Regions from separate parts of the Desulfolithobacter sp. genome, predicted to be linked through region 3. Evidence: riboswitches for the same ligand, from Rfam matches in the RefSeq annotation. Region 3 holds a riboswitch; each other region holds the start of a gene.
The links. Region 3 has a riboswitch for cobalamin ahead of ACXJJY_RS08985 (PepSY-associated TM helix domain-containing protein). Riboswitches for the same ligand answer to the same signal wherever they lie in the genome.
Positions count from the first base shown of each region.

Region 1 (6,998 bases), on a different contig from region 3:
GGAGCCCCGGTTGGCTTATGCGCTTGTTGTGGCGGTATCCGTATTGATTATAGCCTGTCCCTGCGCACTTGGTCTGGCGACCCCAATGTCCATTATGGTTGCAACCGGTAAGGGCGCGACCCTGGGTGTTCTCTTTAAAAATGCCGAGGCCATTGAAACTCTGTGCAAAATTGACACCCTGGTTGTGGACAAGACCGGTACTTTGACCGAAGGAAAACCTCGGTTGACCCATGTGATTGCTGAGCAGGAGGTTGATGAAAACGACCTGCTCAGGCTTGCGGCCAGCCTGGAAAAATCAAGTGAACATCCTCTTGCTGCCGCCATTGTGGCTGGAGCGAAAGACAGGCAAATAAGCCTGACAGAGCCGACGGATTTTCTGTCGCTGACCGGAAAAGGGGTTGCAGGAACGGTCGAGAAACACAGGGTCCTTCTCGGTAACGATAAATTGCTTGATCACTATGCGGTTGAGCCGGGAAATCTGGCGAAAAAGGCTGAGTCCATGCGTAAAGACGGGCAGACAGTGATGTTTGTTGCGGTGGACGGTCAGGTTTCCGGACTCATTGCCGTGGCTGATCCAATCAAGGAATCGACTCCGGATGCTATTCGCCGGCTCCATGCCGAGGGGATTTTCATTGTCATGTTGACCGGAGACAACAGGAGTACCGCCGAGACTGTGGCTGCAAAACTGGATATTGACCAGGTGATGGCTGACGTTTTGCCTGAAGAAAAGGCCCGGGTTGTCAAATCGCTCCAGGATGACGGCCGGATGGTGGCTATGGCGGGTGACGGTATCAACGATGCCCCGGCCCTTGCCCAGGCCCATGTGGGGATTGCTATGGGGACAGGCACGGATGTGGCCATGGAGAGTGCTGACCTGACCCTTGTCAGGGGTGATCTGACCGGTATTTTCCTGGCCAGGAAGCTTAGCCGGGCGACCATGGCAAACATCAGGCAGAATCTGTTTTTTGCCTTTGTCTATAACGCGCTCGGGGTTCCGGTGGCAGCAGGGGTTCTCTATCCTGTCTTCGGCATACTTCTTTCACCGGTTATTGCGGCGGCGGCCATGAGTTTAAGCTCTGTTTCTGTGGTTCTCAATGCGCTGCGCCTGAGAGCTGTACGGATAGTACAGTAGCCAGACAGCACCATAACGGGATGACGTTTTTTAGCCTCCGAGGGCCATTAAGCGCTATAGAGGACGTATGTATTAAAAAAACGTTATCTCGTTTTTCCTGTATTGACGGCATGATTTTTTCGGTACAATACACCTGTCACGGTCACGAAAGATTATCTGTTCAGAGGGCCGCCTGTCCATCCCTGCTGTGACGACCATGCTCCTGGAAAAATAGATTCGCCCCGATCCTTTCAGCTTGGTTCAACTGCTGCTTTCGGCCTGTTCAGGAAAGAACGGTGCCTGTTCCCTGAATGGCAGGGAAGGGAGCTCAATTTTATAGAACTTCAGGCCTGTTCCATGCAGATACCATCCACCCGAGTGTCTTTCAAACTGTCCTGGTCCGCCCTGGCCATAGTCGTTGCCGCACTGATTCTTGGCACATTGCTTGCCATTTCCACGGTGCGCAATCTGGCACGGGAACAGAAAATCATGAAGAGTTTTCTTCTTGACGAGGGGCTGGTCCTGATTCGAAGTTTCCAGGCTGGAGCGAGAACCACCATGATGCATCACATGATGAATACTTCTTCGCCGCTGGAGACGCTGGTTACCGAAACGGCCAAAACAGATCGTATCGCCTACATTCATGTTGTCACCGAAGACGGGGTGGTTCTGGCTACTGCCGGCAAGCTTCCTCCCCGGGACAGTCACCCGGAAAGTTCCAGGGTCCTGGCTGCTGAGGGACCGGTCACCACTATCATTAATCTGGCAGACAGCGGCAGTCCCATATTTGAGGTTGCCACGGAATTTCATATGGTTGATGGGGACCAGAGTGGCAATTCCATGGCATCCATAATGTTTCGTCGCAGGCAACAGTGGATGCAGGCCCAATTCGGAGAAAACCTCAACAAGCGCAAGGTGATTTATATCGGCCTGTATACCGATGAATTTATCCAGGCCCAGGAGCAGGATCTTCGTCATACCCTGTTTATGGGCGGTCTGCTGTTGCTGCTCGGCAGTGCAGGTTTTTATTTTTTGTTTCTGTACCAGGGGGCCCGGATTACACGGGCGACTCTTGATACCATGCGTCTTTATACCAGGAGTGTTATTGAGTCCATGCCGGATGGCTTGATGACCCTGGATTGCGGTCAACGGATTGTATCAGTGAATGCGCGGGCAGCGCGGTTGACCGGTTTTCCTGCCGGAAAACTGTCCGGCATACCGGTGGACCGGGTCTTTGCCAACTGGCCCGGTGAACAGATCTGTACCAAACAGGGAGTGGTTGCCCTGGAGTATGAAATACAGCGGACAGATAACCTGTCCATCCCTGTCCGGCTCAGCTCTTCTCCCCTGAAGGACCAGGAGGGAAATAGACTTGGTACCGTGGTGATCATTCGTGACATCCGTGATCTGCGGGCCATGGAGGAACAACTGGAGCGTTCCCGGCGACTCGCCGCCCTTGGGCGAATGGCAGCCGGTATTGCCCATGAAATCAGAAATCCCCTGGGGACATTACGGGGATTTGCCCAGTATTTCGGCAATCAGGCAACGGACAAGAATTCCCTGGAATATGCTCAGCTGATGGTGGATGAGGTAGATCGTCTGAACGCGGCGATTTCAGCCCTGCTGCAGTTCTCCAGGCCAAGAGATCCAGAGTTTCAAAAGTTGTCTCCCGCTCGGGTGCTCGAAAAGACAGCCAGGTTGCTCGAGCATGATTTCAAGGCTGGAAATATCCATTTTTCCATGAAGATACAGTGTACAGGGACTGTTGTCGCAGATGAAGATCTTCTGCTCCAGGTTGTTCTCAATTTGCTCAAAAACAGTCTGCATGCCACCCCGGCAGGTGGTCACATAAGCCTGTTCTGCTCTGAAGAAAAAGACACGATCCGGATTACGGTTTCCGATTCGGGCAAGGGTATGTCCGGGGAAGAGCAGGAGAAAATGTTCGATCCGTTTTTTACAACCCGTCGGGCAGGTACCGGCCTGGGTCTGGCTGTCAGTCACCAGATTGTCGAGCAGCATCACGGGCATTTCGAGGTAGTATCAGCCCCGGGCAGGGGAACAGAAATCACGATAGTGCTCCCGGTGACCCAGAAAAAACAAACTGGAAATGGATGATATGCAGGGAAAAACAATTCTGCTTGTAGATGATGATGTGGCTCACCGTACCATGCTCAAGGTCAACCTTGAGGGGGCAGGCTACACCATACTTGAAACCGACGATGGGGATCAGGTTTTGCCGCTGCTGTGGGACCATGATGTGGATTTGATTCTGCTGGATCTGAAAATGCAGCGAATGGATGGCCTGGAGACCTTGTCGCTGCTCAGGGAAAAGGGGCGTATCGAGCCGGTTATCGTTATCACGGCCTTTTCTTCGGTGGAAAGTGCTGTGGCGGCCATGAAAAAGGGGGCCGTCGATTATGTCACCAAGCCTGTTGATATCGAGGCCCTGAATCTGGCCGTGGAAAAGGCGCTTCATATAGAGGCGCTTCGGGAAGAGAATGCACAGCTTCGGGAACGGCTTGGAGAAAAATTTGACTTTGGCAACATTATCGGCCGCAGCAGTGGTATGCAGAGGGTGTTTGAAACTCTCTCGCTGGTTGCTCCCAGCGATGCAACGGTGCTTATAACCGGAGAATCGGGTACCGGCAAGGAATTGATTGCCGGGGCGCTTCATCAAAACAGTCTGCGTAAAGACGGCCCGTTTATCAAGGTCAACTGCGCGGCTCTGCATGAAAGCTTGCTGGAAAGCGAACTTTTTGGCCATGAACGGGGTGCTTTTACCGGTGCGGAGCGGCAGCGTAAGGGTCGCTTTGAACAGGCCCATCGCGGCACTTTGTTTCTTGATGAAATCGGCGATATGTCGTTGCAGACCCAGGCCAAGATACTCAGGGTAATCCAGGAAGGAGAGTTCGAACGTCTTGGCTCCAGCCAGTCTGTGAAGGTGGATGTCCGCCTTGTGGCGGCAACCCACAAGAATCTTCAGCAAATGGTTGAGGAAGGCACTTTTCGGCAGGATCTCTTTTTCCGGCTTTCCGTGGTGCCTATTGAATTGCCACCTCTCAGGGAGAGGCCGGAGGATATACCAGCCCTGGCTGATTATTTTCTGAAAAAATATGCGAAAAAAAACCGGAAAGATATTCGGAGATTTCATCCCCAGGTTCTGATGCTCCTTGGGCGACATGACTGGCCCGGTAATATCAGGGAGCTGGAAAACACCGTGGAGCGGGCAGTGATTCTCTGCCTTGGAGAACAGATTACTCCCCGGGAACTGTCGCCTCACCTGTTGCCGGAAGATATGGCGCCGAACCTGGAGAAGAACGGCAGGCAGGGTTTCACCCTTCGCGACATGGAGCGTGAGGCAATCAAAACCATCCTGGCTCAGACAGATGGTAACCGCTCGAAAACAGCACGTATTCTTGGAATTGCCCGGCAGACCCTGTTGAACAAGATTAAGGAATACGGTCTGGACAAAGATTGAATTGTCTTGTCCTTTTTTCTAATTTCTGGCATATGTGGACACCATAGATCAGTCTGGTGCCGTCGGTGTGGTTGCCGGCGGAGAATAGGGAATACGGTGCGAATCCGTAACGCTCAGGGCCGGCGCTGTAAGCGGGGACTACGGCCGCATGATGCCACTGTCCACATCTTCGGGGATGGGAAGGCGCGGTCGGAGATTGATCCGTGAGTCAGAAGACCTGCCAGGCTGGATACAAGATAACGGATATTGCTGTCCTGCAAGTCCGCGTCAAGGAACAATTCCCTGGCGCGGATTTTTTTTTTGCCGGCCGGGACGGTCTGAGGAGGAAGAGAGCATGAAGACCCAACTTGAATTGGCCCGCGAGGGGCTCGTTACACCACAGATGGAACAGGTAGCTAGCGATGAGGGCAAGGATGTCGAGCTGATCAGGGAGTTAGTCGCTTTGGGAGAAATCGTTATTCCGGTCAACCATAATCGTCCGAATCAGAAGGTGGTCGGTATTGGCACCGGGTTGCGGACCAAGGTCAATGCCTCTATCGGCACTTCTTCGGACATCAAGGACATCGAGCTGGAAAAAAGAAAGGCGCGGATCGCTGAAGAGGAGCAGGCCGATACCCTGATGGAATTGTCCACCGGAGGCGATCTGGACCTGGTGCGGCGCGAAGTGCTGGCCGCCGTTGATCTGCCGGTGGGCAATGTGCCTCTGTATCAGGCCTTTTCAGAGGCCATCCGCAAGTACCGTAACCCAAACAAACTTGACCCGGAATATCTTTTCGAGCTTATCGAGCGGCAGCTGGAGGATGGAATATCGTTCATGGCAATTCACTGCGGGATCAATCGGTACTCCATTGAACGGCTGCGTCGTCAGGGATATCGTTATGGGGGGCTGGTTTCCAAAGGCGGCACCTTCATGGTGTCCTGGATGGAGTATCATGACCGGGAAAATCCACTTTATGAGCAGTTTGACCGGGTTTGCGATTTGATGAAAAAATATGACGCTGTTCTTTCACTGGGTAACGGTATCCGGGCTGGAGCTATTCATGACAGTCACGACCGGGCCCAGATGGCGGAGATGATCACCAACTGCGAACTGGCCGAGATAGGTCGGGAAATGGGGTGTCAGATGATGGTGGAGGGTCCGGGCCATGTGCCTCTTGACGAGATCGAAGGCAATATAATGCTGGAGAAAAGGATGAGCGGCAATGCGCCCTATTACGTCCTGGGCCCGTTGCCTGCAGACTCCGGGGCCGGATATGACCATATTACCGCTGCCATAGGAGCTGCCAATTCAGCCCGTTACGGAGCGGACTTGATTTGTTACATCACCCCGGCGGAGCATCTCGCCCTGCCCGGAGAACAGGACGTACGTGAAGGTATCCGGGCCACCAGGCTGGCGGCAAGGATAGGTGACATCGCGCGTGATCCTTCCATGCGCGAGCGGGAAAAGCAGGTGGCTATCGCCCGGCGTGATACCCGGTGGGAAAGGCAGATGGAGCTTTTGATGTTTCCAGAAGAGGCTCGCAGGATCCGCAGGGACCGTTCACCGGAAAATAAGCGTACCTGCACCATGTGCGGCGATTTTTGCGCCATGGAGCGGGGAATATCGCTATTTGCCCGAGACATACGCGGTGACAAGCGGGGCTGCGAAGAGGAACAGGCCCGGAAAAAAGCGGTAGTATCCGCGCAGAAAGAAAAATAGAGTCTCAGCAGATATGGCCCGGCTGCTTATTGAACAGCAGGCGGGCCTTGTTTGCCCGGAAGGTGAAGGGCAGCCATTTCAGCGGGTGCGAAACGTGACGATCAGTTTTGAGAGCTCATCGGCCATTTTTGCCAGTTTGCCGGCACTGTTTTTGACAGTTGAGCTGAGCGCAGTTATTTCACCGGCCACCTGGCTTACTTCGGCAATCTCCCGGGCAATGTCACCTGACACTGCCGAGCTCTGGGCCACATTCTCGTTGACCTCGGATATGCCCAGAGCGGCCTGCTGAATATTCTCCGCTATCTCTGTTGTGCTTGCGGTCTGTTCTTCCACGGCTGTGGCGATTGAGGACACTATTTTGTTGACCTTGGTAATGACCCCGGTGACCTGTTTTATCTCGTTCACGGTCAGATTGGTCGAGTTCTGAATGGCTTCGATTTTGGTTTTGATTTCCCGGGTGGCATCGGCTGTCTGGTTGGCCAGTTCCTTGATCTCGTTTGCAACCACCGCAAACCCCTTGCCTGCTTCTCCGGCCCGGGCCGCTTCGATAGTGGCATTGAGGGCCAGCAGATTGGTCTGTTCGGAAATTTCGGTGATCACCTCGGTAACCTTGCTGATCTCACCGGCTGCCTGGCCCAGGGCGTCGACCTTTTCAGAGGAGCCTGAAGCAAGGGTCACTGCTTCCATGGTCACATCCCGTGCTTCCGCGG
Region 1 covers NZ_JBPMMS010000013.1:48,387-55,384, forward strand. Annotated here, with positions in the region: gene ACXJJY_RS03060 (heavy metal translocating P-type ATPase) at 1-1,132, shown strand, start outside; gene ACXJJY_RS03065 (two-component system sensor histidine kinase NtrB) at 1,469-3,226, shown strand; gene ACXJJY_RS03070 (sigma-54-dependent transcriptional regulator) at 3,228-4,589, shown strand; cobalamin riboswitch at 4,627-4,828, shown strand; gene thiC (phosphomethylpyrimidine synthase ThiC) at 4,924-6,288, shown strand; gene ACXJJY_RS03080 (HAMP domain-containing methyl-accepting chemotaxis protein) at 6,367-6,998, opposite strand, start outside.
Region 1: another riboswitch for cobalamin. It lies ahead of thiC (phosphomethylpyrimidine synthase ThiC); the one in region 3 lies ahead of ACXJJY_RS08985 (PepSY-associated TM helix domain-containing protein).

Region 2 (6,998 bases), 130 kb from region 3:
CCTGGCAAGATGCACCAGGATCTCTTCATCCAGATCTTCCAGGGCCTTAAGAAACCTATGGTTCATGATGTGCATGCTTTCACCGATTATTTGCATTGTTTACTCCTTGTAATTCTGTAGTTTTTTGTTTCTGCATGAGATGCGGTTGTCAGGGTTCCCTCAAGCTGTACAGGTCTCTCAATGCTGATCTATCTTCACGGAGGGCCCAGCAAGGAGCGCCCCAATCCCTTTGGCCAGTACCAGGGGCAGATCCTGGAGTCTCCCGGTGTCGATCGGGACTTCCTTATCTGCAAGGTGGTGGGCCACGGCCTGACACCAGAGATCCACATTGCTTAAGTCATCCACCAGCCCTTTCTCATAATCATCACTGATGGCCATGACCGTATTCAGTTCCATGGGGCGTATGACCCGCTGGCGCTTCTCCGCCGGGATTGTGGTAACCTTGCGGGCAATCAGCGCCAGCAGTCGCTCTTCTTCTTCAATGATTGCCGTCGTTTTTTCCTGTCTTTGAAAGATGCGGCCAATAAGCCTGATCAGATCAAAGCTTTCGTTAATGGAATGCGCTGAAAGATTGATGAGAATGGCCTGGTTCCGGAAGTGGGAAACCACTTCTTTTTGCAGATCAACATAAAAGATAACGTCTGGATTCAGGGCCGCCAGCCGTTCAGGATCAGGGCTGGCAAAGCCACCGAGGATAACCTTGTCTGCACTTTCAGGCGGCAGTAGGGAGTGATGGGTGATGCCGACCACCGCATCTGCCGCGTCGATGCGCAGCAGGATTTTGGTGACGGAAGGGACCGGGGAAACCACCCGTTGCGGGATGTTGTTCAGGGTAATTTCCCTGCCGCCCTGCTTCCCCCCTAACAGGGCTGTTCCCCAGGCAAGCAGCAGGGCGGCAAGCAGAAAATGGAGGGTCATGCCGTTTTTCAGCAACAGCATGATGGTGTCAAGGTGGGAAAGAAGGTCGGTCCTGCTGGCCAGAAACCAGGCCAGGAAGAATACGATACCGTAGCCGGCGATGAAACCACAGAGAACTGCAAGCCGCCCTGACAGTGTTGCCTTCCGTGCGAACAGAAAGGAAAGGCCGGCCCCGCTTTTCACGGCGAAGATACCCAAAGAAAAGGCGAGGCCAAGAACAAGGGATTTGATTTCCATGGCTAGAACCTGTACCTGTAGCTGGCATAGATTCCGCGGCCTGGTTTGGGGTAGCCCTTTTTTTCGTAATAATATTCATCAAAGAGGTTATCCAGCTTGAGGGTGAACCGGTGATGTTCCTTAAACGAAATCCCGACCACCAGGTCTGCCACCGTGAAGGAGGGATATTCTATTTCCGGATAACCGGCCGCGGTCCAGTCTGTATCCTTCATTGGGCCCTGGTTGCGGAAATTGAGCCTGGCTTCGAACATCTCGTCCGAGTACTGGAGGCCATAGTTTATCGTATAATCAGCCACGTTGTGGATATCGCCCATGGTTCCGCCGGGTTCTTCCTCTTCTGCCTTGAACATGTAAGTGGCGTTGACAAACAGCTCCAGCGAACGGTCCCAGTTCATCGGGGCCCCAATATCGAAGGATAACTCTGTCTCCAGGCCTTCCATTTCGGCGCTGAGACTGTTTTGGTAGGTGGTGGTGTTACCCGCGGTGACCGTGGTGATCTTGTCGTCCACGTCGGTGTGGAAATATGTAACGTCCATGAACAGGCCCAGCCTGGGTTGCGCATAGCCAAGGCCGATATCCCAGGTGATCGAGGACTCGGGGTCCAGGTCCGGATTGCTCCGGGTGATCATGGTAACCCCGCCAACGTCTGTTTCCGCGTAGCCTGCAAGCTGGGCCGCAGTCGGTGGAACAAAGGCCTTGCCGATGGTGGTGTGCAACCGGATTCCCAGGTCGAAGTTGTAGTTCAGCCCGGCCCTGGGACTGAAGGTGGAGAAATTTTCCGAGTTGGGCGTAAAATCGGTTTTGTAGGGCGTGGGTTTGGTTTCTACATCGAAAGTGTCGTACCGCCCCCCTACAGTGGCGGTGAGCCGGTCGTTCATGAAGCGCCAGATGGTTTCCAGGTATCCGGCCCAGTTTTCCCGGCCTTCATCCGGGGACCAGGGCGCCCTGCGTGTACCGTCCTGGTTGTAGCTTCGGCTTTCCCTGTCGATCTTCTGGTAATCGATGCCGACGACGAACCGGTGTTGGCCCCAGGTGTACTCGTTCTTGAGCTGGAAGCCGAGCCAGTCTGTCTCCGAGTCGTAGCTCCGGTACGGTTCCACCTGGACCAGGGCCGGATACCAGCCGGTATAGTGGCTGTAGTTTTCACTGGTTTCGTTGGTCCGGTAACCGGTGAGGCTCACTCTGCTCTTATCCCCCAGCGGCCCGCTGAGGGTAAAATCCATGCCCGAGCGGTCGATGTCCTTGTGGCCGGACATCTCGTTGCCATAGGCGATGTCACCCGGAGTTTCGATATCGCGGCCCTGGTAGAGGTCTCCGCTGACATCGATCCGCCATGCTCCCAGGTCACCGCCCAGGCGCAGGGATCCGTTCTGGGTCCTGAAGGCCGTGTTTGCCCTGGTCTCGCCGTTACCCATCTCGTAGTCATCGCTCTGTTCGAACCTCTGGGCAAAGATATCGAAGTCGAACCGGTCCCCCAGCCCGCCACCAAGTGCTGCTTTTTCAAAATTGGTCGCAAATGAGCCGTAACCGATTTCCGCAAGACCGGTGAGTGGTCCGGTATGTTTTTTGGTAATGATGTTGACCACCCCGCCCATGGCTTCTCCGCCATAGAGGGAAGAGGCTGGCCCTTTCAGGACCTCTATCCGTTCCACGTTGCCGGTGAGCACGGTCGCCAGGTTGGTGGCTCCGGCCGGCCGGCCGTTGATAAGAACCAGGGTGTGCTTGGTGATACCGGAAAATTCCGGCCGAAAACCGCGGATACCGATGCCGGCCAGGGCGCCGGGGTACTCGATCACGCCGACGGAACTGTTCTTCTTGAGCTGTTCGGTGAGTGTGTCCCCGGTGGTCAGCTCGATGGTCTCGCTCTCGATCACCTCGACCCTGGCCGGAATTTCCTGCACCGATTCTTCACTGCGGGTGGCGGTCACCACCACTTCGTCCAGGGTAACCTTGTTTGCAGGGCTGTCTTCATCCGCGCCCGCCAGGGCCGGTCCAGGCGTGGACACGAGACACAGGGCCAGGGCCGTTCGAATCTCCTTTTTCATCACACTTCTCCTTGTACCTTGTAATGACGTTGAGACGGGTCCGGGGCCGCCTGAAAAGGCAAAAAAAAATCCCCGGACCAATAAACAAAAGAGTTATTGGTCCGGGGATCCCTGATTTTTCCTCGAACAATTCGACAAGCACGTGACTGCTCTTTGTCCGCGAGAGCAGGCGCTTTATGTTTTTCAGACAGGTCTTCTGACTCCCGGATCATCCTCCTTTTGCGCCTTCCCAACCCCTAAGGAGGTCAGTGGCATCTTGCAAAATTCGTCCCCGGTCACAGCGGCGGGCCCGTCCCGGATTCGCACCGGGTTCCCTATTAAGCTCGGCTAAGAGCATCTGAAAATGTACCGATAACGTTACCTGAAAAAATGTGCTCCGTCAACCCGCTTTTGCCGGGAAGATGTGGCCCGTGCCCGCCAGGAGGTTAACGTTCCCGGGGTGTATCGTGAGCGCTGTTCAGCGAATATAGCCCCATTCCCGGAGGCGGGTATATGCGTATTTTGCCTTGTCACCCTGGCGTACCTTTTCAAGAAACGCGGCGTAGGCCCGGGCGGCCTCGTCCCGGCGCTGCATGGCTTCGAGGGCCTGGCCCCGGTAGAAGAGGATGTCCGGATTACCGGGCAGGAGCCGGTCCACCTCACTTAATTCCCGCAGGGCCTGGTCATATTTCTCTTTGGCGAGGCTGCTCATGGCCAAGAGCCAGTGGCCCTGGGCCTCTTTGGGGTAGACCTGGGTGGCCTGGCGGGCATAGCTTAGCGCTTCATCATGGTTATGATGCATAAACTGGCATTTGGCCATAACCACCAGGGCCTGGTAATCGTCCGGAGCGTGGCGAAGAGCAGTGTGCAACAGTTCTTCGGCCTGGCGGATCTGTTTACGGGCCAAGGCGGTTTCCGCCTTCTGGATGGCCCTGATTGCTGGTTTGAGACGGCGAAGACCTGCGGTGTGGTCCATGTAGCGCTGTCGGTGATCCGGGTTGTCGAGCATGGATGCGTAACGTTCATGGGCCTGCAGGCGGGCTGTTTCCAATCGTTCCCTGCTCATGGGATGGGTGGCGAACATGAGCTCGATGGCAGTGGGATTGTGCTCTCCGCTTCTGAGGAGGATTTCCATGAGACCCGCCATGCCAAGTGGTGTGTATCCGGCCCTGGTCATGTATTCCATGCCCAGGGCGTCGGCCTCCCTTTCGTCATTGCGGCTGTATCTGGCCAACAGGGCACCGGCCCCCAAGCCGCCAAGCCTGGAGATCAGCTCCGCCGTACCTTCATGACCGGCACTGGAGGTGGCTATCGAGGCTCCGGCGACCAGCAGGTTGACCAGCAACCCCTTGCCCATCTGCTCGGCTGCGTGCCGGGCACAGACATGGCCGATTTCGTGCCCCAGCAGGGCTGCAAGTTCAGCTTCGCTTTGCAGTTCAACCAGGATGCCTCGGGTGGCGGCGATGGAGCCGCCGGGAAAAGCGTAGGCGTTGATATGGGCCGCATTGACGCCGCGGAAGGAAAAGGGCATGTCAGGGCGATGTGAACGACGGGCCAGCTCCATTCCCACCCGGTTAAGATACTTGTTGAGCTCCCTGTCCATGAGGATACCGTAATCGGCCGAAAACTGGAATGGGGCCTGCTTCCGGTCCAGGGCTATCTCCTGGCTCCGGGTCATCATGACAAGGGATTTTTCTCCTGTCACCGGGTCGGTGCTGCAACCGCCAAGAAAGGGAGCCGTAATGGCGCTTCCACCGCAAAGAAAGAAAAAGCGCAGGATTGTACGGCGTGAAATTCGGGGCAAGGTGTTTGATCCGTTCATGGTGTTTTGTCCGTTTCGGGCCAGTTTATCTGCAGCAGAAGGTCATAAACGGCCCGATAGATACGCGGTTCGCCGCTTGCTCTGGGGCCGGCCACGTTCAGGGTTTTGATGTTATGGTCTTTCAGCCATTGTTCTATGGCTTTTTGAGCTCGTTTGGGATGCCATAGTTCCAGGTCGATATGGAGACAGGGGCGCCGGTGCCGGATGGCCAGGGCCTCGGTCAGGGCCGAGCCGCCGGTGAGAGGGCCAAATGACACTATCAGAGTGCCGTCACTGTCCAGTATGTTTTTCCTGGTTCGGTCCCGGTAGTTGGCCGACGGCAGCTCCTGGAGTCGGTAGCGGTCCGGCAGTGGTCCCTCCTCGGTCCGGCGCCCTCTTGGCAGCCAGCCGCCATGGGGGATGTTCAGGCTGATGGCCGCGTCAAGAGCCGCCCGGTCAGCCCCGCTCTGTCCTCCGGAGATAATTTTCATGTTCTTTCAGGACCCTTTGGGAGTCGACCCTGCCGTTGGCGTCAACGCAGCGGCGATCCGGCCGGCAATACGTTCCATGTTGGCCAGGTAGTCCCGCGCCAGCGGGTCAAGCGGTATCACTGCTCCGTCGATGGCCCTGGCGATGGTCCGGGCGCTGGAGCTTGAAAACTGGGGCTGAACAAAGATGACGTGGACATTATCCTCCCTGGCCGAGGCGATTAGGCTGGCCAGGTGGCGGGGGCCCGGCCCCTTGCCCCCGGGGGCCACTGCTTTTTGCCGCAACCCGTAGGCCCGGCAGAAATAGCCGTAAGCCGGATGAAAGACATATATGGTCTGGCCGGTCAGAGGCGCGAGCACCTCCCTGAGTCTGCGGTCCAGGGCCTCGAGATCCGCGGCAAAGGTTTCATAGTTTTGCTGGTAGAATTCTTTTCCTGCGGGGTCGAGACGGATCAGGGTGTCGCGAATGAGGGCCGCCTGTTTCTTGACCAGCCGGGGATCAAGCCAGGTGTGCGGATCCAGATCTTCACTCTTTTCCCGTTCTTTGGCATGCACATCTTCATTCTGCAGTCCTTTGTGATCGTGGTCACCGCTCAACATATCCAGTCCCTGACGCAGGTCGATGATGGAGAGATGGGGGACGGAGCGCTGTAGTTTGGGTATCAGGCTTTTTTCAAACGGCACGCCGATGCGGAAATAGACATCGGCCCGGGACAGGGTCGCCATTTGGCGTGGTGCAGGGGCGTAGGTGACCGGACTCTGGCCAGGCTGGACCAGGGCCTGGACCTGAACCCGCTCGCCACCAACCCGCTCGACAAAATATTCCTGAGGGAGGATCGAGACAAAAACCGTGATCCTGGCCATGGCCACGGCAGGCAGAGAGATGGTCAGCGTCAGGAAGAGGAGCAAAAGAGAGATTTTTTTCCAATGCATTGGGACTCCGGAACCGGTTTTGGGAAAAATGGGCGCGTACCTGAAAAATTTTACAATGACTTTTACTGGTTGTTGATGCGGGTGAGAACCGGCAGGTGACCTGGTCGTTTCGACGGTCACCATCAGGCATTCGGTACCCGGACCGGGACCATCGTTTGGACAGGTAACCCGGTAACGCCACTGTATCAGTATACGTTATGCGATCCGACTGTAAAATCAAGGGGGGAGGTTTCCCAAAGGGGAGACAGGTATTATATTTTTTCAGAGGCTTGCTGACGGTGGATCTGCAAACAGGGAGGGTATCATGCACGAGGCACGTTTTTACACCAAAAAGGAGGACGGCAAGGTCCAGTGCGGACTCTGTCAACACCGCTGCCAGATAAAACCGGGACGGCGAGGGATGTGCGGTGTGCGTGAAAACCGGGACGGGACATTGTATACTCTGGTCTACGGGTATCTGGTGGCGGAAAATAGTGATCCCATCGAGAAAAAACCGCTGTTCCATTTTCTTCCAGCCTCGAAATCCTGGTCCATCTCCACCGTGGGATGCAATTTTCGCTGTCTCCACTGCCAGAACTATGATATCTCCCAGTATCC
Region 2 covers NZ_JBPMMS010000034.1:53,524-60,521, forward strand. Annotated here, with positions in the region: gene ACXJJY_RS08420 (dihydropteroate synthase) at 1-96, opposite strand, end outside; gene ACXJJY_RS08425 (ABC transporter substrate-binding protein) at 178-1,155, opposite strand; gene ACXJJY_RS08430 (TonB-dependent receptor plug domain-containing protein) at 1,158-3,200, opposite strand; cobalamin riboswitch at 3,370-3,556, opposite strand; gene ACXJJY_RS08435 (M48 family metalloprotease) at 3,658-5,001, opposite strand; gene ACXJJY_RS08440 (putative molybdenum carrier protein) at 4,998-5,471, opposite strand; gene ACXJJY_RS08445 (metal ABC transporter solute-binding protein, Zn/Mn family) at 5,478-6,401, opposite strand; gene amrS (AmmeMemoRadiSam system radical SAM enzyme) at 6,706-6,998, shown strand, end outside.
Region 2: another riboswitch for cobalamin. It lies ahead of ACXJJY_RS08430 (TonB-dependent receptor plug domain-containing protein); the one in region 3 lies ahead of ACXJJY_RS08985 (PepSY-associated TM helix domain-containing protein).

Region 3 (6,998 bases):
CGGGCCGATGTTTCTCTCTTTCCTGTACCTGCGGTACTCATGGTCATGGCGAATCAAAAAGAGGTGAAAAAAAGAGTGCAGGACAAACTCGGCCGCGCAGACCTCATTTATCCTGCACTCAAAAAAAAATCGGGACGGGCTGTAAGCCGAATTCTGTCTCCGCCGAAGCGGAGCATGATCATTTCTCTGGGATACCGGTCGCCCGGTATCTCGTGCAACCTACCCGGAAGCCTTGGACGGGCCGCCCTCAAACGCTTCCCTATTTGGTCTTGCACCCGGTGGGGTTTACCCTGCCTTCCGTGTCGCCACGAAAGCGGTGAGCTCTTACCTCGCCATTTCAACCTTACCTGTGCCCGCGGTGGCGGGCCATCGGCGGTGTGTTTTCTGTGGCACTTTCCTCCGGTTACCCGAAGTTCGCGTTACGAACCACCTTGCCCTGTGGTGTTCGGACTTTCCTCTCTGGATCTCAGGTGAAATACAGAGCGATCATGCGCCCGTCCCAAACTGTATAGCCATGTTTAATATGGTGCTGGTCCGGAATATTGTCAAGGCCGGGTCAGGCGCCCTGAAGCTGCCGGTGGTTGTCGATGCCCTGGTTGGCCAACTCGTCGGCCCTCCTGTTCTGCGCCCTTGGCACATGGTGCACCTTCCAGCTCTCAAAGGAGCGGAGCTCCCGGTGAACCTCTGTAAAGAGCGGTTTGAGGGCCGCGCTCTTGACCTGGTAGCATCCCTGGAGCTGGCGGACAATGAGTTCGGAGTCCATAAAGATCTCCACCCTGCAACATCCCTCGTCTCTGGCTGCCTGCAGGCCTAGGAGCAGAGCTCGGTACTCGGCCACGTTGTTGGTGCAGGTGCCCAGGTACACTGCCCTGGTGGTCAGCTCACGGTCGCTGTCGTCAAGCAGGACAATGCCGGCCCCGGCTTGGCCGGGATTACCCCGGGAGGCGCCGTCGGTATAGAGCCGGCAAATACCCGGGGTGCGATGACGCTCCGTGGGGGGCACTGTTTCCGGGGCAGGAGAGGAGTTGGAGGGTTTATCCGCATCCGCGGATCGTTTTTTCTGTTCTTCTGCCAGGCCAATCAGCGCCGCCCGGACCTCCTCGGCCCGGTAGTCGGGAAAGAGGACGGAAAGGGTGGTATCAGACAGCCTGGCAGCCAGGGTCTGCAGCAGTTCTTCATCGCCCGGTCGGTTACGCATCCGCGGTCTCGCTCTCTTCTTCCCGGAAGTAGAGGATCCGGTGGCAGGTGGGGCAGATGTTCATCTTGTCGCCCTTGCGGACCTCGTTGAACTGCTGGGGCGGAATGGCCATGAAACATCCCTGGCAGATTCCGTCCAGGGTGGCGACCACAGCCATGCCATGCCGCTTGCTGAGCAGCATGTTGTAGCGTTTGAGCAGGGCAGGGCTCAGTTCGGCAGCCAGTTTTTCCCGTTTCTTGACCACGCTTTTCTTGCGGGTGGTGATTTTCTTGACCGCATTCTTGATTTTGGTGGTTTCCTCGGCCAGCAGTTCCTCTTCACCCTTGCACAGGTTTTCCAGCTCGGCGGCCTGATTTTTCAGCTGTTCGGTCTGTTCCATGATCGAAGTCAGTTGCTCCTGGCTGTCCTTGATCTGCCGCTTGGCGTCTTCGATTTCCTTGAGAAGGGCCTGGTGTTCGCGACTGGTCTGGACCTGCATCATCTTGTTCTGCCGGTCTTTGATCCTGGCGGCTGCGTCCTCGTGTTCCGCCTTGACTTCCCGCTGCCGCTGCTCCAGGGCACTGACCTTTTCCCGGCACTGGTTTATCTGTTCCTGCTTGTCGGCAATACTCTGCTGCCGGTCGGTGATTTCCTGCTGTTTCTCGCTGATTTGTTTGTCAAATCCGGCGATTTCAGTGTCGATTTCCTGCAGGACAATGAGTTTGCTGATTTCTTCGTTCAATGGTGTACTCCTTATGCAACACGGTTTCAGGCCGGCAAAAAAGGCCGGCAGTTAAAATATTCGTGCAAGCGGACTTCGCTGGGCCGCCGTATGCAGGGGCAGTTCCAGTCCGGCCGCCTTAAGTTCCTTTGCCAGTGCCCGGTGGAGCGATGCGATGACGATCTGTTCGGTTGCAAAATGTCCGCCGTCCACCAGCCAGTGCCCGGCTTCCTCGGCCCAGCGGGCCGTGGCGTGTTTGAGCTCCGAGCTGACAAAGACATCGGCTCCCAGCTCCAGAGTTTTCCCGGCGTAGTCAAAGCATGATCCGCCGCAGACAGCCACCCTGCGGATAGTCTCGGGACGCGGACCGGCCTCGAGTAACCAGGGGGGCTCAATGGCCTGTCTGAGGCGGTCGATAAAATCATCGGGAGTCAGGGGGGCCGGGTATTCTCCTATCCGGCCAAGACCACAGGGCGCACCCGCGTTTTCACAGGGCGTCGGATCAAGAGGTCGTGTTTTTTCAAGACCGAGTCTCCAGGCCAGGATATCACTGACTCCGCTGCGGGCGGCATCGAGATTGGTGTGACAGCCTATGACGCATATGTTGCGACGAATGGCCGTACTGATAAGCCGGCCGTCCGGCTGTTCGGTACGAATGGCTTTTGTCGGGTGGAAGATCAGGGGGTGGTGGGTGATGAGCAGGTCTGCATGGAGTTGCAAAGCCTGGTCCAGTACCTGGGAGGTGGGATCAAGGGCCAGCATGACACCATGGACCGGTTGCCCCGGGTCACCGATCAGAAGTCCGACATTGTCCCATGACTGGGCCAGCTCTGCCGGGGCTATACGTTCTAAAATGTCAAGAATATGCTGGACGGTTGCCGTCATGGTAGCGATTATGACTGTGGCGCAGGAGTGAGGTCAAAGAAAAAGAGGCACACCCACCGGGGATGTACCTCTTTTTCTCGAGCTTGGTGTTGCTGTCGTCTGTTTCTGGAAAAACAGATTGTCGAAAACTGATGATTTTGCTCAAGACCCTGCGTAGTGTTATGCATGGCGATTATCCCGCCATGCCGAATTGTCCGTGGTGGGCCTACCTGGACTCGAACCAGGGACCGACCGGTTATGAGCCGGTGGCTCTAGCCAGCTGAGCTATAGGCCCATCTATGATGGAAAAATAATATATTTTACCAGGATTCAGGCTGCGGTCAATACATTTTTTAGGGTGTGCAGAAAAAAATATTTTCTGTTGTCCTGGTCCTGTGGTAGTCTCTGTCTTTGAATTTTTTCCGCTTCAGGTCGCCTGCCAGGTCCTGCCACCGGATGCTCCGGTATCCACGGTTGGGTGCTCCCCGCCCGCGGGGATGGCGTTTACCGTCCCTTAGCTTTGTTGACGACCTTTGCAAAGTATGCGGGAGAAGCGAGCGGGACATCTGGTCCCTGTCACATATAACTCCTTGTCAGTAGTGGTTCCGGGATGATCTATAATAATCTTATCTATTTTCTGGTGGTCATCTTTGTCTTTTCCACCGATACGGCGCCCAGGGAGCCACTGCTGACGCCAGCCTACGGAGCCATGGTCCTGGCTGGCCTGCTGGTCCTCTTTTCCCGGGTAGCGGGCCGACTGTATCAACGGGCCCGTTTCGGCTCGGCCTCGGCCTATTTTTCCGCTGAAAGGCGGCTTTCTCTCCTGGCCGTTCTGTTCTTCCTGGTCGCCGTCTATGTGGTTGATCTCAAGTATTACCTCCGTTTTCTCTCCCTGGACGGCCGGTTACCGGTCCTGGAGAATCTGGGCGGGCTGGCGTTTTTTTTCGTTTTTCTGTCCCTGATGTGGCTAAAGGCAAGACCTGCTTACGAGGGTGTCTTTCAGCGACGCTACACCCCGACCAGGTTCGTGGTGTCCAATATCAAGGCCAATCTGCCCATTGTTCTGCCCTGGCTGGTTCTGTCCCTGGTTTTTGATCTGCTTTCGGCCCTGCCCCTGCCTCGTTTTCATCAGATCCTGACCTCGCCCTGGGGTGATCTGATTCTTTTTACGTCCTTTGTCGTTTTCCTGGCCGTCTTCTTCCCGCCCCTGGTCCGCTGGCTGTGGAACTGTCGGCCCATGCCCGATTCTCCCCTGCGCCGGGAGATGGAACGTTTTTGTCGGCAGCAGGATTTCAGGGCGGAAATCCTCTACTGGCCGCTGTTTGAAGGGCAGGTTTTGACTGCCGGGATCATGGGTGTCGTCCCGGGTCTCCGCTATCTGCTGGTAACTCCGGCACTTTTGTCCGCCCTGGACCAGGAAGAGCTGGAATCGGTGCTGGCCCATGAGATAGGCCATGTCAAGCGGATGCACCTGGTGCTCTATATCTATCTTTTTCTCGGTTTCAGTCTTCTGGCCGGCGCTCTTGCCCGGGTGCTGCCCTATCTGGTCCTGGGCTGGGACTTCTTCTACCTGACGGTGGAGTGGCTGCATGTCTCGCCCGAAACCCTGCTGGCAGTTTTCAGCGGCGGTCTGGTCCTCCTGTTGATGATCGTTTATTTCCGTTTCATTTTCGGATTTTTTATCCGCAACTTTGAACGGCAGGCCGATCTGTACGTCTTCCGGGCTCAGGGCACCGGTTGGCACCTTATCCGTTCTTTTGAAAAGATCGCCACCCTGTCGGGCAATATCCGTGATGAAAAATCATGGCACCATTTCGGCATCGGCGAACGGATCGCTTTTCTTCAGAGCTGTGAACAGGACCGTTCTCTCATCCGGCACCATGACCGCAAGGTCTGGCTCAGCCTGACGGCCTACACGCTGATCGTTCTCAGCAGTGTGGTGGCTGTCTGGCAGGTGGATCTGGACAAACTGGCCGCCGGAAACGAGGCAAGGTACATGGAGGCGGTGCTGGAGCAGAAACTTCGTCAGGAGCCGAAAAATTCGGTCTGGCTTCTGCTGCTTGGCGACCTGATGCAGGAAAAGAAGATGGAGCGCAAGGCCATTGATGCCTATGAGCGGGCTCTGAAACTCGATCCGCTCAATGGAGATGTGGCCAACAATCTTGCCTGGCTGCTGCTCACGGCCAGCGATCCCGCGCTCCGCGACCCGGTACGCGCCCTGACTCTGGCCCGGACTGCTGCCGCTCTCAAGCAGCATGGGTACATCTTAGACACTCTGGCCACGGCTTACTGGGCCAACAATCTCAGGGAAGAGGCCATTTTGACCGAACTCAAGGCCCTGAAGCTGGATCCGGAAAACCGGCGCTATTACCTGGCCCAGATACGCAAATTCAAGGAATCGACCTGGGATGGGCAGGATTCCTGAGCCATTTTCCATAAGAAAAAAATCCCTCATTCAGTGTTTGACGAAACATAAGCCACAATATACAGTGGCGAAAATCTGCATTGCCGGTACGCTTCAAGGGAAGCGTGGCAGTCTGGCGACCAGCCGGACGACAGGGAATCCGGTGCAAATCCGGAACTGTCCCGCAGCGGTAAGTGGAAACGACAACCGTCTCCCGATAACGGGAAAAGCACTGTCCCCTTTCGGGGATGGGAAGCGACGGTCAGTAGGAAGAGAACCATGTTCTCCTGTCCACAAGTCCGAAGACCTGCCGGCAACATGTCCCATACTTGACCCTTCGAGGAAAGGAGAGAGGTATGTCCGTGTCTGTTCAGGCCGCGTTTGCGGCAGAGTCTGCTGTTTTCTCCACCATTTGTAAACGTGATGGCCGGTTGGCCCCCTTTGCTGTGGACAGGATCACGGGGGCGATTCTGAGAGCAGGTCCACCCTGCACCCTGATCTGCCCGAAGAGCGGCAACAGATCCCGGCCATGCTGCCCTCTTCCATGCAGGACATTTTCCAGCCGTTTCGACCGGAAAATGTCCTGCGACCGGATTTCTGTGGCGCTTTTCCCTCAACAGTTGAACAACCAGTTCCCTTTTTCCAGAACCCGCAGTCATGGATTTTAAATCAAGACATCTGCTCCGTACCCTGCATCGCTGGTTCGGCCTGCTTCTGGCCGGGTTGATAATTTTTTACTGTTTCACCGGCCTGCTCCTGAATCACCGGAAGAGTTTTGGCTATTTTATCGACCGGCACCGAAGCGTTACCCGGGTGGAAAAGTCGGACACCAGGCAGATACGGGAGTTTATAGACTTCTACAAGAACCAGATCGGGCGTAGCGATGATCCCACGGTCATTCGTATCCGCGGCGGCTCCACCATTGAGTTTCTCTATGGTTCCCATGGCAGGACCACCTATATTATAGACCCGGTCCGGGGAACGATGGAGAAAGTCGAGAAAACCCCGCGGCAACCATGGAATTATCTCAACAGGCTGCACAAGGCCTTCAAGACCTCCACCGCCTGGGTGGTCGTGGCCGATTTTGCCAGTGTCGCGATTTTTCTGTTGACTCTGACCGGGTTCTTTATCCTGCGCTATCGTCCCCTGGACTGGCTGATGGTGATCGGGGGCATTCTGCTGCTGGCCGTGGGTGTTTTTCTGGCCTGAGCGACCGGCGCCGGTGGTGCTGTCTGACGGAATCTGAGAAAGAACGTGGCGCGCCGGATGTGTTTACTGGTATCATGTTTCCATGTATCATCTGGTCGCCATCAACTGCCGCTATTCCCATTCCTGCCTGGCGCTTTTTTATCTACGCGGTGAGCTTGCAACTTTTCTCCCCGGGTGCCGGGTACGGATCAGCCAGTTTTCCCTGGGTGATCCCTATTACCAGACCCTGCTCGCCCTGGCCGGTTCCGGAGCAGACGCCATCTTTTTTTCGGTCTATGTCTGGAACCATGCCTATGTCAGTCGGCTCATTCATGATCTGGCACGGGTACGACCCGGGCTGCCGGTGGTCATCGGTGGTCCCCAGGCTCCTGCGCTCACCGGCCTGCCGTCCACCTGTACCCTGGTCCGGGGTGAGATAGAGGGAGTGGGCAGACAATTTTTCAGGGATCTCCAGAGCCGCCGGCTCAAGACCGAGTATCGGGCCGGGGTCAGTCAGCGTTTTGCGTCCCCGTACGAGGCGAACGATTTTCAAGGCGAGCTTTGTCATCGCCAGGTCTACTATGAGTCGTCCAGGGGCTGTCCTTTTTTCTGCTCCTACTGCCTGTCCTCCACCTCCAGGGGGG
Region 3 covers NZ_JBPMMS010000034.1:179,501-186,498, forward strand. Annotated here, with positions in the region: gene ispD (2-C-methyl-D-erythritol 4-phosphate cytidylyltransferase) at 1-47, opposite strand, end outside; RNA gene rnpB (RNase P RNA component class A) at 127-502, opposite strand; gene ACXJJY_RS08960 (ribonuclease HI family protein) at 557-1,198, opposite strand; gene ACXJJY_RS08965 (zinc ribbon domain-containing protein) at 1,191-1,919, opposite strand; gene ACXJJY_RS08970 (Nif3-like dinuclear metal center hexameric protein) at 1,971-2,783, opposite strand; tRNA gene ACXJJY_RS08975 (tRNA-Ile) at 2,981-3,057, opposite strand; gene ACXJJY_RS08980 (M48 family metallopeptidase) at 3,373-5,187, shown strand; cobalamin riboswitch at 5,255-5,495, shown strand; gene ACXJJY_RS08985 (PepSY-associated TM helix domain-containing protein) at 5,824-6,375, shown strand; gene ACXJJY_RS08990 (B12-binding domain-containing radical SAM protein) at 6,458-6,998, shown strand, end outside.